2 linked regions of the Ensifer sp. PDNC004 genome follow. The main gene of each other region encodes a partner of the protein of the gene in region 2 in a complex. Links are inferred from orthologs where the notes say so. Each region holds a gene or a part of one and is shown on either strand. Other genes may lie near its edges.

Region 1 (9,024 bases), 140 kb from region 2 along the record:
GTATCCGAGCCCGGGCATCTGGTCGCTGGTGTTCATCGCAACGGATGTGAAGGGCGAGATCGCCTCGAAGTTCAAGGAACGCGGCATGGACATGGTGGCCGTCTTCCTTCCGCCGACCCCGATCCCGACGGCGGGTTTCCTGCTCTTCATCCCGCGCGACAAGATCATCCCGCTCGACATGAGCGCGGAGGACGCGGCCAAGCTTCTCATCTCGGGTGGCCTCGTGACCCCCGACCAGAAGCCGCTCGCCAACGCCCCCTTGAAAATCACCCAGCAAGAGACCGCCTGACGCCTAGAGCGCCGTGCGTTCCAATGAACGCACAAAGGATGCTTTAGCCGGCACGCAGGAAGCGGATGGCCTCGTCGCGGCGGTAGAGATAGAGCAGCGTGCGGAGCGCTTCGCCGCGTTCCGATGTGAGGTCGGGGTCGCGCTCGATCACGTAGGCGGCGTCCTTGCGCGCGATTTCCAGCAGATCGCCGTGGGCTTCGAGGCTGGCGATGCGGAAGCCGGGCGTGCCTGACTGGCGTGTGCCGAGCAACTCGCCTTCGCCGCGCAGCTTCAGGTCCTCCTCGGCGATCAGGAAGCCGTCCTCGCTGTCGCGCAGGATCGAGAGCCGGGCACGGCCGGTTTCGCCGAGCGGACCCTTGTAGAGCAGGATGCAGGTGGATGCCTCGTCGCCACGGCCGACGCGGCCGCGCAGCTGGTGAAGCTGGGCAAGGCCGAAGCGTTCGGCATGCTCGATCACCATGATCGTCGCGTCCGGCACGTCGACGCCGACTTCGACGACGGTGGTCGCGACCAGCAGGCGGATCTCGCCGTTCTTGAAGGCGAGCATGACGGCGTCTTTCTCCGCGCCGTTCATGCGGCCGTGCACCAGGCCGACATTGTTGCCGAAGCGCTTGGCAAGGCTCTCGTATCGTTCTTCGGCCGACATGACATCGACGGCTTCGGACTCTTCCACGAGCGGGCAGATCCAGTAGGCCTTCTTGCCCTCGCGTAGTGCGGCGTCGAGCCGATCGACGATATCGTCCACGCGTTCCGTTGGGATCGTCACGGTCTGGATCGGCTTTCGTCCGGCGGGCTTTTCGGTGAGCTTCGACACATCCATGTCGCCAAAGGCGGCAAGCACGAGGGTGCGCGGGATGGGCGTTGCGGTCATGACCAGCATATGCGGCGAGATGCCCTTGGCGGTCAGGCGCAGGCGCTGGTGAACGCCGAAGCGATGCTGTTCGTCGACGACGGCCAGCGTCAGCTCCTTGTAGCTCACCGTATCCTGGAAAAGCGCATGCGTGCCAATCACCATCCGGGTCTCACCGGAGGCGATCCGTTCGACAATGGCGTCGCGTTCCTTGCCCTTCGTGCGGCCGGTCAAAACGTCGATGGCGATGCCGGCAGGGGCGGCCATTCTGGCAAGCGTCGCATGGTGCTGGCGTGCGAGGATTTCCGTCGGCGCCATCAGCACCGCCTGCCCGCCGGATTCGACGGCTGCCAGCATGGCCATCAGTGCCACCATCGTCTTGCCGGAGCCGACATCGCCCTGCAGCAGCCGGAGCATGCGGTCCGTCCCGGCCATGTCCTTCAGGATGTCGGCGATTGCCGTCGACTGGCTGTTCGTCAACGAAAAGGGAAGGGCGTCGATGACCGGACGAGAAAGCACGCCGGTCGCGTGAACCGGTACTCCCGCGACCTTGCGCAGGCGCTGGCGAACGAGAGCCAGGGACAATTGACCGGCGAGAAACTCGTCATAGGCAAGGCGGCGGCGGGCGGGGGCCTGCGGATCGAGGTCCGTCGCGTCGCGCGGATCGTGCAGCGCGCGAAAACTCTCGGCCGCGGTGCCGAAACCCTGCTTCGCCAGCAGCGCATCGTCCATCCATTCCGGCATTTCCGGGACGCGGGCGACGGCTGCCTCGATCGACTTACGCAATATCCTTGGTGAAAGTCCTGCCGTCAGCCCGTAAACCGGCTCGACCAGCGGCAGGTTTTCCGCCTCGCTGGCCCGAACCGCATAATCCGGGTGAACCATGGACGGGCGGCCGTTGAACCACTCGACCTTGCCGCTGACGATGACCGTCTCGTCGACCGGCAGCGATTTTTCCAGCCAGTTGCCCTTGACGCGGAAATAGGTGAGCGCCAGTTCCCCGGTCTCGTCATGCAGGAAGACGCGATAGGGCAGGTTGGGCTTGCCGCGCGGCGGCGGCTGGTGGCGATCGACCCGACCAGTGATGGTGACGATCACTCCTTGCGGCGCGTGGGCGATGCCCGGCTGCTGGCGCCGGTCGATCAGCGAATGCGGCGCGTGAAAAACGAGGTCGACTACCCGGCAGTCCTCGATCGTCTCGCGACCGAGCAAACGGGCATAGAGTTCGCCGATCTTCGGGCCGATGCCTGGAAGCGTGTCGAGCGGAGAGAAGAGCGGATCGAGCAGTGTGGGGCGCATGGCGATGAAATTGCGACGATAATTCGGGCTTTGGCAAGGCTGACAATCGGCTATTCAGAGTTTATAGAGCCGTTGACGACAAACCGTACCCCAAAGCCTTGCGCGTTCGTCCGAGTGTGCGGGCGTCATCGCGGGCGGCAGGAAGGAATTTCCCATGACCGGAATATCTCGCACCAGCGCCGATCTCGATCCGCGTCGACGGCGGATCCTGTTTCGCGCCTGGCATCGCGGCATTCGCGAGATGGATCTGATCCTCGGGCAGTTTGCCGAGGCCGAGCTCTCGACGCTTTCTGAAGCACAGCTCGACGAACTCGAGACGATCATGGGCGAGGAAGACAACGATCTCGTCAAGTGGATCATCGGCGAACAGCCGGTGCCGGCTCGCTATCAGACGCAGATGTTTCAGCGCATCGCTGCCTATCGTCCGGATTTCGACAAGCTTCCCGAAGAGATGAAATAGACCGATGATGCTGGCTGGCCTTGATCCGAAGAAGATTGTCGAAGCACAGCGAGAGATCACGATCGGGCCGGTCCCTTCCGGTGCCGAGGCGCTGATCCTCGCCGAGTTGGCCCGTGCAGGCCAGCCGGTCGCCTACATTCTTTCGGACGGCCAGCGGATCGCCGATCTGGAACAGGTCCTCTCATTCGTCGCGCCCGACATTCCGGTGCTGACGCTTCCCGGTTGGGACTGCCTTCCCTATGACCGCGTCTCGCCGAGCGCCGACACCTCGGCACGGCGGCTGGCGGCGCTGAGTGCCTTGATTGCGCACAAGAAGAAGCCGCATGCGGCGATCGTGCTGGTCACGGTCAACGCCGCGCTCCAGAAGATCTCACCGCAGGACGTGATCCAGAGCCTGGCGTTCTCGGCTCGTCCGGGCAATCAGGTGCGCATGGACGACATCGCGCTGCGGCTGGAGCGCAACGGCTTCGAGCGCGTTGCGACCGTGCGCGAGGTTGGCGAATACGCGGTGCGTGGTGGCATCCTCGATGTCTTCGTGCCCGGAAGCGGCGAGCCGCTGCGCCTCGATTTCTTCGGCGACACACTCGAAACCATCCGCTCCTTCGATCCGGCAAGCCAGCGCACCACCGGTCAGGTCCGCTCCCTCGATCTCAATCCTATGAGCGAGGTGTCGCTGACGCCCGAAACGATCAGCCACTTCCGCAAGCACTACCTATCGCTGTTCGGTGCGACGACCCGCGACGACGCGCTTTACCAGGCTGTCTCCGAAGGCCGGCGTTATGCCGGCATGGAGCATTGGCTGCCGCTGTTCTATGACGGGCTGGAGACGGTCTTCGACTATCTCGACGGCTTCCGTATCGTCACCGATCATCTGGCGCGCGAGGCCGCGGCCGAGCGCTCGAAGCTCATTCTCGACTATTATGACGCCCGTCTGGCCTCGGCGTCTCCGGGCAAGGCGCAGGCCACCCAGGGCACGCCCTACAAGCCCGTTCCGCCGGAACTGCTTTATCTGAGCGCGCATGGCTTCAACGCCGGCCTGAGCTCACGCGATGCCATTCGCCTCTCGCCCTTCAACGAGCACGAGGGCGAGGCCCGCCAGGTGATCTCGGTCGATGCGCGCCAGGGCATGCGCTGGGCGAAGTCGGCGGGCGAGGGCGAAGCCGAAAGCGAACGCGTCAACGTCTTCGATCAGGCGGTCAAATACATCGCCGAGCGGCGCTCGAAGGGTGCCAAGGTAGTGATCTCAGGCTGGAGCGAAGGCTCGCTCGACCGCCTGCTCCAGGTGCTTGCCGAACACGGTCTCGGCAACGTCAAGCCGATCAAGGCGCTCGCCGAGGTCAAGTCGCTGAAGCCGGGTGAAGCGGCCGCGGCCGTGCTCAGTATCGAGGCCGGATTCGAGACGGGTGATCTCGTCATCATCGGCGAGCAGGACATCCTGGGCGACCGCATGGTCCGCCGCTCGAAGCGGCGCAAGCGCGGTGCCGACTTCATCGCCGAAGTCGCAGGCCTCGACGAGGGCAGCTATGTCGTGCACGCCGAACACGGCATCGGCCGTTTCGTCGGCCTGCGCACCATTGAGGCGGTCGGCGCGCCCCATGATTGCCTCGAGCTCGTCTATGCCGACGATGCCAAGCTGTTCCTGCCGGTCGAAAACATCGAGCTTCTGTCGCGCTACGGCTCGGAAGGTACCGATGCGATCCTCGACAAGCTCGGCGGCGTTGCCTGGCAGGCGCGCAAGGCCAAGCTCAAGAAGCGGCTGCTCGATATGGCCGGCGGCCTGATCCGCATCGCTGCCGAACGCCATACGCGCCGCGCGCCGGTGCTGGCCGCGCAGGACGGCGTCTATGACGAGTTTGCCGCCCGCTTCCCCTATGACGAGACCGAAGACCAGCTGAACTCGATCGAGGCCGTGCGCGAAGACCTCGGCAGCGGCCGTCCGATGGACCGCCTGGTCTGCGGCGACGTCGGCTTCGGCAAGACCGAAGTGGCGTTGCGCGCAGCCTTCATTGCCGCCATGAACGGCGTGCAGGTGGCGGTCGTCGTGCCGACGACGCTGCTTGCCCGCCAGCATTTCAAGACATTTTCCGAACGCTTCCGCGGCCTGCCGATCCGCATCCAACAGGCATCCCGTCTCGTCGGCTCCAAGGAACTGGCGCTGACGAAGAAGGAAGTGGCCGATGGCAAGACCGATGTCGTCGTCGGCACCCACGCGCTCCTCGGCACGTCGGTCAACTTTGCCAATCTCGGCCTCTTGATCATCGACGAAGAGCAGCACTTCGGCGTCAAGCACAAGGAGCGGCTGAAGGAACTGAAGTCGGACGTCCACGTCTTGACGCTTTCGGCAACGCCGATCCCGCGCACGCTGCAACTGGCGCTGACGGGTGTCCGCGAACTGTCGCTGATCACCACGCCGCCGGTCGACCGCATGGCGGTGCGCACCTTCATCTCGCCTTTCGACGCGCTGGTGATCCGCGAAACGCTGATGCGCGAGCACTATCGCGGCGGCCAGAGCTTCTATGTCTGCCCGCGCTTGAGTGACCTGTCCGAAATCCATGATTTCCTGAAGTCGGACGTTCCGGAGCTGAAGGTGGCGGTTGCCCACGGCCAGATGCCGGCAACCGAGCTCGAAGACATCATGAACGCTTTTTATGACGGGCGTTACGATGTGCTTCTTTCGACGACGATCGTCGAATCCGGTCTCGACGTGCCGACGGCCAACACGCTGATCGTACACCGCGCCGATATGTTCGGTCTTGCCCAGCTCTACCAGCTTCGCGGCCGCGTCGGCCGCTCGAAGGTGCGCGCCTTCGCGCTGTTCACGCTGCCGGTCAACAAGACGCTGACGGGTATGGCAGAGCGCCGGCTGAAGGTGCTGCAATCGCTGGATACGCTTGGCGCCGGCTTCCAGCTGGCGAGCCACGACCTCGATATCCGCGGCGCCGGAAACCTGCTGGGCGAAGAACAGTCGGGCCATATCAAGGAAGTCGGCTTCGAGCTTTACCAGCAGATGCTCGAGGAAGCGGTCGCCGAACTCAAGGGCGAGGAAGAGATCCACGACACCGGCTGGTCGCCGCAGATTTCGGTCGGAACGCCGGTCATGATCCCGGAACACTACGTGCCGGACCTGCATCTGAGGCTCGGTCTCTATCGCCGCCTCGGCGAACTGACGGACCTCAAGGAGATCGACGGTTTCGGCGCCGAGATGATCGACCGCTTCGGCCCGCTGCCGATCGAGGTCCAGCACCTGTTGAAGATCGTCTACATCAAGTCGCTCTGCCGCACGGCAAATGTCGAGAAGCTCGATGCCGGCCCGAAGGGCGTCGTCGTGCAGTTCCGCAACAAGGAATTCCCGAACCCGGCGGCACTCGTCGGCTACATCGCTAAGCAGGGCACGCTTTCGAAGATCCGGCCCGACCAAAGCATCTTCTTCCAGCGCGAACTGCCAACACCGGAAAAGCGCCTGTCGGGTGCAGCAATGGTGATGACCCAGCTCGCCGGCCTGGCGAAGTAACAAAAAACCGTACTGCCGCGTGGTGCGGCAGTACGGTCAGGTCTGTCGAAGCAGATCTGTTTCGGCTCGCCGCGCGATCAGTTCGGCTTGCCGCTCGCCTTCATCTCGGCGATTTCACGTACCGCATTGGTCAAGACGTCGACCGATTGGGCGCCCATCACCGCATATTGTCCTTCGAGGATAAAGCAGGGGACACCGGTCACGCCCATTTCGCGGGCCATGCCGACCTCCTCCTTGACCGCGTCCTTGTCGGCATCGGAACCAAGCAGTGCTGCAATGACGGGGCGGTCGAGGCCGGCCTGCTCGGCAATATCGAGAAGCACGGCGTGGTCGCCGACATTTCGGCCTTCTTCGAAATTGGCCTTGAACAGCAGGCCGACGACGGCCGACTGCGCTTGCTCGCCGTTGGTTGCGGCCCAGCGGACAAGCCGATGAGCGTCAAGCGTGTTCGGGCTGATCTTCACCGCATCGAAATCGAAGGCGATGCCGTCGGCATTGCCGAGTTCGCGCAGCGTGTCGTGAGCGCGGTCGACGGCCGCCTGGCCGCCGAGCTTCTCGGCAAGATGCCGCTTGTGATCGATCCCCTCGGGCGGCAGGTCTGGATTGAGCTGGTAGGGGCGCCAGTTGACCGTGACAAGCACGTCCGGAACGTTGGCAATCGCCTGGTCGAGCCGAGCCTTGCCGAGATAGCACCAGGGACAAACGACGTCCGAGACGATATCGATGCTGACGGTTTGCATGGTGTGGGCGCCTTTCCTTTTTCCGGTATGACGGCGAGATAAGCCGGTTTGGCCCGGCTTTCAATGCGTTACCAAAAGGGAACCGACCCTCTATTGCGCGTCTTGATCCCACCAGGTCGGAAGCTGGTAGCCGTAGAGCGGCATCACGTCCGGCCGGCCTATATGCTTGCGCCGCGCCACCCACTGGGCGTCGAGGTGGTAGAGCGGCACCAGGTAGGAGTTGTTGACGAGCAACCGGTCATGCGCGCGCACGGCCGCCGTGAAATCTTCGCTCGTGCGGGCCTGCAGGATGTTGTTGACCATCCGATCGACGTCCTTGTCGGCGACGCCAGCGAAGTTGTCGCTGCCTTGTCGGTCGCGCGCCTGCGAGGTCCAGCGCCCGGCCTGCTCGATGCCGGGTGACAGCGTCGAGGGGAAGGATTTGATGATCACGTCGTAATCGAAGGACTGGCTGCGCTGCTGGTACTGCGAATCGTCGACGGTACGCACGGTCGCCTGGATGCCGAGAGGGGCGAGAAACCGCTGGTAGGCGAGCGCAATTTTTTCCTGGCCGGCATTCTGGCTCATGATCTCGAAGGCAAGCGGCTTGCCCTGCGGATCGACCATCTTGCCGTCCTTGATCTGATAGCCGGCCTCGCGCATCAATGAGACGGCGACACGCAGCACGTTACGGTCGCGGCCGGACGCGTCGGTCACCGGCAGGCGGTAGGTGCCGTCGAGGATCGCCGGGTTGATTCGATCGCGGGCGTCGCCGATCAGGCCGAGTTCTCGGTCGTCGGCCGGTGCGCCGAGAAAGCTCAGCGTCGAGTTCTGCCAGTAGCTCTGGGTGCGCGTATAGGCGCTGTCGAAGAGGTTCTTGTTGACCCACTCGAAGTCGAACACCAGCGCCAGACCTTGGCGGAGCTTCAGATTGTCGAACATCGGCCGGCGGGTATTGAAGACAATGCCAAGCATGCCCGACGGCGTCTTTGGCGTGAAGGTTTCCTTGACGACGTCGCCGGAGCGAACGGCCGGGAAATCGTAGCCGCGCGCCCATTTGGTGGCGCTGCCTTCGGGATAGATGTCGATCTCGCCCTTCTTGAAGGCTTCGAACAACGAGTTCTCCTGGAGGAAATACTCAACAGAGATCTCGTCGTAATTGTCTTGGCCGACCTTCGAGGGCAGGTCCTTCGCCCAATAGTCCGGGTTTCGCTTGTAGACGATGCGCTCGCCCGGCTTCACCTCGGCCACGCGATAGGGGCCGGAGCCGAGCGGCGGCTTCAGCGTCGTCTGGTCAAAGGTCGCGAGGTCGATGGCATGTTTCGGCAGCACTGGCGACAGGCCGAGCAGAAGCGGCAGCTCACGGTCGGCATCCTCGGTGAAGGTGAAACGCACGCTACGCTCGCCGACTTTCTCGAGTTTCGCCACCTTGGCCATGCGGTTGCTGAAGGGGACACGTCCCTTGTCGCGCAGCAGCTCGAAGCTGAAGATCACGTCCTCGGCGGTCACCGGCTGCCCGTCGGCCCAGCGGGCCTTCGGGTTGAGATTGAACTGGATGAAGGTCCGGTCGTCGTCCCACTCCACGGTTTCGGCGAGCAGGCCGTACATGGTGAAGGCTTCGTCGCGCGAGCGCTGCATCAGCGATTCGTAGACGAGGTTGCCGTATTCCGGATCCCACATGCCGCGCGCGGTCGTTCGCATGCTCTTCAGGATGAAGGGATTGAGGCTGTCGAAGCTGCCGACGACGCCGTAGGAGATCTTTCCACCCTTTTTTACGTCCGGATTGACGTAGGGAAAGTTCTTGAAATCGGCAGGCAGCGCCGGCTCTCCGTGCATGGCAATCGCATGGACAGGAGCGGCTGCCGCAGGAGCGCCGAATGAAGTGGTGGTCAGGAT
Region 2 (8,456 bases):
TTCCTCGCCGATCTTGTTGAGTTCGTCGCCGATTTCGTCGCGGCCGAGCGCTGTCAGGCGCTGCAGGCGCAGGTCGAGAATGGCGCGGGCCTGCTCTTCCGAGAGGTTGTAGGTGCCGTCCTCGTTGATGCGGTGACGCGGGTCGTCGATCAAGCGGATGAGGCTCTCGACGTCATGGGCCGGCCAGCGGCGCTCCATCAACTGCTCGCGCGCCGTCTGAGGGTCCGGCGCATGGCGGATGAGCTTGATGATTTCGTCGATGTTGGCAACCGCGATGGCAAGGCCGACGAGCACATGGGCGCGGTCGCGTGCCTTGCGCAGCAGGTACTTCGTGCGCCGGCTAACGACTTCCTCGCGGAACGAGACGAAGGCGCGCAGCATGTCGAGCAGCGTCATGTGCTCCGGCTTGCCACCGTTCAACGCCACCATGTTGCAGCCAAACGAGGTCTGCAGCGGCGTGTAGCGGTAAAGCTGGTTCAGGATGACGTCGGCATTGGCGTCACGCTTGAGTTCGATGACGACGCGGTAGCCCTGGCGGTCCGATTCGTCGCGCAGGTCCGAGATGCCCTCGATACGCTTCTCGCGCACCAGCTCGGCCATCTTTTCGATCATCGTCGCCTTGTTCACCTGGAACGGGATCTCGGTGATGATGATCTGCTCGCGGTCGCCGCGCATCGGCTCGATATGGGCGCGGCCGCGCATGATGACGGAGCCGCGGCCGGTCTCGTAGGCCGAGCGGATGCCCGAGCGGCCAAGGATCAGCGCGCCAGTCGGGAAATCCGGGCCGGGGATGATTTCCATCAGTTCCGGCAGTTCGATCGCCGGATTGTCGATCAGCGCCATGCAGCCGTTGATGACTTCGACCAGGTTGTGCGGCGGAATGTTCGTCGCCATGCCGACGGCGATGCCGCCGGCGCCGTTGACGAGCAGGTTCGGGAACTTCGCGGGAACGACTGCCGGCTCCTGCAGGGTGCCGTCATAGTTGTCGCGGAAGTCGACCGTTTCCTTGTCGAGGTCGTCGAGCAGCGAATGGGCGGCCTTCTGCAGGCGGCATTCGGTGTAGCGCTCGGCTGCCGGCGGGTCGCCGTCGACGGAGCCGAAGTTGCCCTGGCCGTCGATCAGCGGCAGGCGGAGCGACCAGTCCTGCGCCATGCGCGCCAGCGCGTCGTAGATCGCGGCGTTGCCGTGCGGGTGGTACTTACCCATCACGTCCCCGGTCACGCGGGCGCATTTGACGTATTTCTTGTTCCAGTCGATGCCGAGCTCGCTCATCCCGTAGAGGATGCGGCGGTGCACGGGTTTCAGACCGTCACGCACGTCGGGAAGCGCGCGGCTGACGATAACGCTCATCGCGTAATCGAGATAGGACCGCTGCATTTCCTCGATGATGGAAATCGGCTCGATGCCTGGCGGAGTTTTTCCGCCGCCGGGGGTGCTTTGCTCAGTCAATGGTGATCACGATCTTTGTTCAGAATCAGTCGGATATTTATAGCGGATTGCCATCGGAAGCGCCAATTTGCGGCCTTTGGCGCCACTTGCCCGCCGGACTGTGAAGATGTCCTTGTAATGCCTTGATTCGCTGTGCGATTCACGCGGTTATCCCAGCAGGAACCGATGAGCCGCACGGCAGTTGTGAACAGTCTTTTGCCGCCGGAGCAGGCTTTTGTAGGGCATGGCGCGCGAAATCGGAAGAGCCTGGCCGCCAATGACGTCCACGGCGCCCGTTGCGCCCCACCTGGGCGCAGCGATTGCTCATTAAGCCCTTGCTGAGACTTTGTTTGTCGCCCCCTTCCCAAGCCAGCGCCGCTTGCCTAACAATACCTCATGCCACCGGGAAAACCCGGGGCGAAATCCGGAAGGGGAAACGGATGTTCAATGTCGATCTGCTGGTCAATGCGCTTACAACGCTTCTCGTCACGCTCGATCCGCCCGGCCTTGCGCCGATCTTCCTAAGCCTCACGGTCGGGCTCAGCCGCCAGGAGCGCTTTCAGGTGGCCACGCGCGGCTCGCTGATCGCCTTCTTCATTCTCGCGGCCTTCGCACTCTTCGGCAACAGTATCCTCGGCCTGCTCGGCATCTCGATCGGCGCCTTCCGCATCGCCGGCGGCCTGCTGCTCTTCTGGATCTCGTTCGAGATGATTTTCGAGAAGCGGCAGGAGCGCAAGGAAAAGACCGGCGAGAACGCGACGGTCAAGGATCACATCCACAACATCGCGGTCTTCCCACTCGCCCTGCCACTGATTGCCGGTCCCGGTGCGATCTCGGCGACCATCCTGCTTGCCGGATCGTTCCCGACCGCCGTCGAGCGTACCCAGCTCATCATCGTCATCGCGCTGTCGATCGTCAGCCTGTTCATGGCGCTCGTCATCGCCGAGCGCATCGACCGCTTTCTCGGCGTCACCGGTCGCGCCATCCTCACCCGCCTGCTCGGTGTGATCCTGGCGGCACTCGCCGTGCAGTTCGTCGTCGACGGCGTCAAATCCGCGATGGCGAGCTGAGGTCGGACGGCCGCGCGCATTCTTCGCCCGACGCCGTCGACAAAGACCGGAAACAAAAAACGCCACGTCCTTGGGACGTGGCGTTTTTCGTCAAAAGGATCCGCTTGCGATCAGAACGGAATATCGTCGTCCATATCGCGCGAGAAGCCACCACCCTGGCCGCCTTGACCGCCTTGACCACCCTGGCCACCGCCCGAACGGCCACCGCCGGAGGACTGGCGCGGCTGGTCGTAATCGTCGTAACCGCCGCCGCCATAGTTGCCGCCGCCGCCGAAGTCACCGGCTCCACCGCCGCCGCCACGGCTTACACCGGAGCCGCCGCCTTCGCCGCGGCCGTCAAGCATGGTCAGCGTCGAGTTGAAGCCCTGCAGGACCACTTCGGTCGAATAGCGGTCATTGCCGTTCTGGTCCTGCCACTTGCGGGTCTGCAGCGCGCCTTCGATATAGAGCTTGGCGCCCTTCTTGACGTACTGCTCGACGACCTTGCAGAGGCCTTCGTTGAACACCACCACCTGGTGCCACTCCGTCTTTTCCTTGCGCTCGCCGCTGTTGCGGTCGCGCCAGGTTTCCGAGGTTGCGATGCGCAGGTTGGCGATCGGCCGGCCGTCCTGCGTGCGCCGGATTTCCGGGTCTGCCCCGACATTTCCGATCAAGATCACCTTGTTGACGCTTCCAGCCATGTTGCTTTTCCCGTGGTTTCACCGGACCGTCGGCCCGGCTTGGAATTTCAAGAGCGCGCATCTTAGCGGTCTGAACCCGTCGATACGCCCCGCCTCACACATAATCCACAACAGTTTTGGTCGTTTTATGGGCGATTTGTTCTTTATTTGTTCTAGTATTTGACTATGATCCTGTCAACCGACTCGAATTGGCCGCCTGTTTTGCCGATTGCGCCTCGACATGGGCGTTAGCGTCATTACATAGGGGGCTTTCAACCGACATGCAAAAGCTGGCTTCCGATGAGTGAACTCAAGACCATCTCCATTCGTGGTGCGCGCGAGCACAATCTGAAAGGCATCGACCTCGATCTGCCGCGCAACAAGCTGATCGTGATGACCGGCCTTTCCGGCTCGGGCAAATCGTCGCTTGCCTTCGATACGATCTATGCCGAAGGCCAGCGCCGTTATGTCGAAAGCCTTTCGGCCTATGCGCGCCAGTTCCTCGAGATGATGCAGAAGCCGGATGTCGACCAGATCGACGGCCTGTCGCCAGCAATCTCGATCGAGCAGAAGACGACCTCGCGCAACCCGCGCTCGACGGTCGGTACGGTCACCGAAATCTACGACTATATGCGCCTGCTCTTTGCGCGCGTGGGCGTTCCCTATTCGCCGGCGACGGGTCTGCCGATCGAAAGCCAGACGGTCAGCCAGATGGTCGACCGGGTGCTCGAATTCGGCGAAGGCACGCGTCTTTATATCCTTGCGCCGCTCGTGCGTGGCCGCAAGGGCGAGTACAAGAAGGAACTCGCCGAGCTGATGAAGAAGGGCTTTCAGCGTGTCAAGGTCGACGGCACCTTCTACGAAATCGCCGAAGTTCCGGCACTCGACAAGAAGTATAAGCATGACATCGACGTCGTCGTCGACCGCGTCGTCGTCCGCCCCGACCTCGCCTCGCGCCTTGCCGACAGCCTTGAGACCTGCCTGACGCTCGCCGATGGCCTTGCCGTGGCCGAATTCGCCGACAAGCCGTTACCGCCAGAAGAAACCGCCGCTGGCGGTTCGGCCAACAAGTCGCTGAACGAAACCCACGAGCGCGTGCTGTTTTCGGAGAAGTTCGCCTGCCCGGTTTCCGGCTTCACCATTTCCGAGATCGAGCCGCGGCTGTTCTCGTTCAACAATCCCTTCGGCGCCTGCCCGACCTGCGACGGTCTCGGCAGCCAGCAGAAGATCGACACGGCGCTGATCGTGCCGGAAGAGCATCGGACGCTGCGCGACGGCGCAATTGCGCCCTGGGCGAAATCCTCGTCGCCCTACTACAACCAGACTCTGGAAGCGCTCGGCAAGGTCTTCGGCTTCAAGCTCGGTAGCCGCTGGAACGAGCTGTCCGCTGCGGCGCAGAACGCGATCCTGCACGGAACGGAAGAAAAGATCGTCTTCCATTATGAGGATGGCGCCCGCTCCTACAACACCACCAAGAACTTCGAGGGCATCGTGCCCAACCTCGAGCGCCGCTGGAAGGAAACCGACAGCGCCTGGGCGCGCGAGGAGATCGAGCGCTATATGTCGGCTGCGCCCTGCCCGGCCTGCGCCGGTTTCCGCCTGAAGCCGGAAGCGCTGGCGGTCAAGATCGACAAGCTGCATATCGGTCAGGTGACCGAGATGTCGATCCGCATCGCCCGTGACTGGTTCGAGGCCCTGCCGGAACGTCTGAATGCCAAGCAGAACGAAATCGCCGTCCGCATCCTGAAGGAAATCCGCGACAGGCTGCGCTTCCTCAACGATGTCGGTCTTGAGTATCTGAGCCTGTCGCGCAATTCCGGAACGCTTTCAGGCGGTGAAAGCCAGCGCATCCGGCTGGCCTCGCAGATCGGCTCGGGGCTGACAGGCGTTCTTTACGTGCTCGACGAGCCGTCGATCGGCTTGCATCAACGCGACAACGCCCGCCTGCTCGACACGCTTCGGCATCTGCGCGACATCGGCAACACGGTGATCGTCGTCGAGCATGATGAAGACGCGATCCTGACATCCGACTACGTCGTCGATATCGGCCCGGCTGCCGGCATCCACGGCGGCGAGGTCATCGCACAAGGGTCGCCGTCGGACATCATGGCCAATCCGAAATCGCTGACCGGCAAATATCTGTCCGGCGAGCTTTCGGTCGCCGTTCCCTCCGAACGCCGCAAGCCGAAGAAGAAAAAGGAAATCACCGTTGTCGGCGCCCGCGCCAACAACCTGAAGAACGTCACCGCCTCGATCCCGCTCGGCGTCTTCACCGCGGTTACCGGCGTCTCCGGCGGCGGCAAGTCGACCTTCCTGATCGAGACGCTTTACAAGGCCGCCGCCCGCCGCATCATGGGCGCGCGCGAAAACCCGGCCGAGCACGACCGCATCGATGGCTTCGAGCATATCGACAAGGTGATCGACATCGACCAGTCGCCGATCGGCCGTACGCCGCGCTCGAACCCGGCGACCTATACCGGCGCCTTCACGCCGATCCGCGACTGGTTCGCCGGCCTGCCGGAGGCCAAGGCGCGCGGCTATCAGCCGGGCCGTTTCTCCTTCAACGTCAAGGGCGGCCGCTGCGAGGCCTGCCAGGGCGACGGCGTCATCAAGATCGAGATGCACTTCCTGCCGGATGTCTACGTCACCTGCGACGTCTGCCATGGCAAGCGCTACAACCGCGAAACGCTCGATGTGCATTTCAAGGGCAAGTCGATCGCCGACGTGCTCGACATGACCGTCGAAGAAGGCGTCGACTTCTTCGCCGCCGTTCCCTCGGTGCGCGACAAGCTCGTCACGCTCAACCAGGTCGGTCTCGGCTATATCAAGGTCGGCCAGCAGGCCAACACGCTTTCGGGCGGTGAAGCCCAGCGCGTCAAGCTTGCCAAGGAACTGTCGAAGCGCTCGACCGGCCGCACGCTCTATATCCTCGACGAGCCGACCACCGGCTTGCATTTCCACGATGTAGCCAAGCTTCTTGAAGTCTTGCATGAGCTGGTCAACCAGGGCAATTCGGTCGTCGTCATCGAGCACAATCTGGAAGTCATCAAGACCGCCGACTGGGTGATCGACTTCGGCCCTGAAGGCGGCGACGGCGGCGGCGAGGTCATCGCCAAGGGCACGCCGGAAGACATCGTGAAAGAGAAGCGGTCCTATACCGGCCAGTTCCTGAAGGAGCTGCTGGAGCGCCGGCCGATGAAGAAGGTCGAAGCGGCGGAGTAGGTTCGCCGAACTGGTCGGCGCGCTTCAGGAGTGTTGGCATGATGCGGCCTGCTCGTCTCAAAGATCTGGCCGCCGTGCAGAGCGTGACGGAGGCGGCCTATGAGCCCTATCAGGCGCTGCTTGGTGGGCCGCCGCTCCCGGTCACCGAAGACTACGCGCCTCGTATCCTTCGTGGCGAAGTCTGGCTTCGGGAGCGAAATGAGGCTGTCTCGGCGCTTGCCGTTGTCGAACGGCACGCCGATCACCTTATGATCTTCAGCCTGGCGGTTGCCCCGGCCTATCAGCGCCAGGGGCTCGGTATCGAATTGCTGCGCTTCGTGGATGCCAAGGCGGCCGAGTGGGGCTTGCCGGAGGTGCGGCTCTACACCAATTCACGCATGGAGCGAAACATTGCGCTCTATCGCGCCTATGGATTTCAAGAAACGGGTCGCCGACCCAATCCCTATCGTCCAGGGTGGACACTCGTGGACATGACGAAATCGATCAAAGAGTAAAAAGTAGGCGGTCAAGCGATGGCCGTCGTTGAGGAGGATGGCATGGCAAAATCCGGAAAGATCCGCGTTGGTATCGGCGGCTGGACCTTCGAGCCCTGGGAAGGCACCTTCTATCCCGACACGCTGGCAAAGAAGCGGCAGCTTGAATTTGCCGGCAAAGAGCTTCGGGCGATCGAGGTGAACGGCACTTATTACTCGTCGCAGAAGCCTGCGACCTTCGCCAAGTGGGCGTCGGAGGTGCCCGATGATTTCATCTTCTCCCTGAAGGCGAGCCGCTTCGTCACCAACCGCAAGGTTCTGTCGGAAGCCGGCGAATCCATGGAGCGTTTCCTGACGCAGGGACTGACCGAGCTTGGCCCCCATCTCGGCCCCATCCTCTGGCAGTTCGCGCCGACGAAGAAGTTCGAGCCCGACGATTTCGAAGGCTTTTTGAAGCTTCTGCCGGAGAAACAGGACGGCTTGCCACTGCGCCATGTGGTCGAGGTCCGCAATCCGACCTTCCAGTCTCCGGATTTTGTCTCGCTGCTGGAGAAATACGGCGTCGCCGTCGTGCTCGCCGAGCATGCTGACTATCCGATGATCGCCGATGTCACCGCCGATTTCGTCTATCTCCGCCTGCAGAAGGGCAGCGACGAGATCAAGACCTGCTATGCCGCCGACAAGCTCGACCTCTGGGCCGATCGCGCCAAGGCGTTTGCAGCCGGCGACGAGCCGAGCGGCCTTGAGAAAAGTGCGCCTGATCGCAAGGCCAAGAAGGAACCGCGCGACGTGTTCGCCTACTTCATCACCGAGGGCAAGGTGAATGCACCGAACGGCGCACGCGAGCTGCAAAAGCGCGTCGACTGACATCAGCGGGCCAGATTGCGCGCAGACGCGTCTGGCCCGCTTGGAGCGCATCGGCGCCCGCGAACCATACCACTCGCTTTAGTCCCAGGCCTGTCGCAGGGCGTCGATGATCTCCTCCCGCGGGCTGCGCCGACGTCGGCTGCGAACAGATACCGGTGCTTACGGGACCGTTAATAAACGAATCACTGCCCCACCCCATATCACTTTCACTGATGCAACCGAGCCTGCCGTAAGGGACACTTTTTATGCGGGTTTTTACCCGTCAAAATTTCGTTTGGGCGCCGACCGTTGCGTCAGTCTCACAGGCAACCTCCGGAAGTGCCTGATTTTCATGGCATTGGCCGATGTCCCCGTTTTCCACAGCTGACCCACACAACATCTAGGGCTCAAACTTCCGTCACAAACCACCCCTTGACGCCCCCGGACGATTCACGGTTAATGGATTTCACGTTGCAACGGCGGCGGACCGGATTGTTCAAGTCCCGGTTCCTCTCCCAAAATCGGCGGTTCTGAAAGGCGGCAGTCATGGATTTCACCATGGGGTCGCCCTGAGGATTTCTGTGCGATTTTTCGGGTCCACCGGGGCAATATTTGGCTGGCTTGAAGAAGTTGTTGATACTATATTTAGTATTTGCAGCCAGCCTATCTCACAAGATACAGGGTCACCCAGTTATGGGTTTCTCTCCAAGGACGGAAGCTGAGACTGGCTGCGGGATGCCCCTCGCGGCCGGGCGGGG

What was found.
Region 1: the proteins of uvrA (region 2) and mfd are in contact, whole or in part, in a crystal structure (PDB 4DFC), measured with the Escherichia coli proteins. The link is inferred for Ensifer sp. PDNC004 from one-to-one orthologs.

The regions. Positions count from the first base shown.
Region 1 is NZ_CP070353.1:1,110,313-1,119,336, reverse strand. What follows is about bases 2,602-6,609. They hold mfd (transcription-repair coupling factor), read left to right. Parts: upstream 2,602-2,905; coding sequence 2,906-6,409; downstream 6,410-6,609. Other genes in these bases: JVX98_RS13645 (DsbA family oxidoreductase), read right to left, coding at 6,487-6,609; JVX98_RS13655 (succinate dehydrogenase assembly factor 2), read left to right, coding at 2,602-2,898. Also shown: JVX98_RS13665 (DUF502 domain-containing protein), read left to right, coding at 1-289; ATP-dependent DNA helicase RecG, read right to left, coding at 333-2,438; more of JVX98_RS13655, read left to right, coding at 2,593-2,601; more of JVX98_RS13645, read right to left, coding at 6,610-7,149; JVX98_RS13640 (extracellular solute-binding protein), read right to left, coding at 7,240-9,024. UniProt on the Escherichia coli protein: Couples transcription and DNA repair by recognizing RNA polymerase (RNAP) stalled at DNA lesions. Mediates ATP-dependent release of RNAP and its truncated transcript from the DNA, and recruitment of nucleotide excision repair machinery to the damaged site.
Region 2 is NZ_CP070353.1:965,747-974,202, forward strand. Bases 3,140-6,579 are described here. They hold uvrA (excinuclease ABC subunit UvrA), read left to right. Parts: upstream 3,140-3,457; coding sequence 3,458-6,379; downstream 6,380-6,579. Other genes in these bases: JVX98_RS12640 (single-stranded DNA-binding protein), read right to left, coding at 3,140-3,178; JVX98_RS12650 (N-acetyltransferase), read left to right, coding at 6,421-6,579. Outside these bases: gyrA (DNA gyrase subunit A), read right to left, coding at 1-1,449; JVX98_RS12635 (MarC family protein), read left to right, coding at 1,869-2,498; more of JVX98_RS12640, read right to left, coding at 2,609-3,139; more of JVX98_RS12650, read left to right, coding at 6,580-6,873; JVX98_RS12655 (DUF72 domain-containing protein), read left to right, coding at 6,916-7,719. UniProt on the Escherichia coli protein: The UvrABC repair system catalyzes the recognition and processing of DNA lesions. UvrA is an ATPase and a DNA-binding protein. A damage recognition complex composed of 2 UvrA and 2 UvrB subunits scans DNA for abnormalities.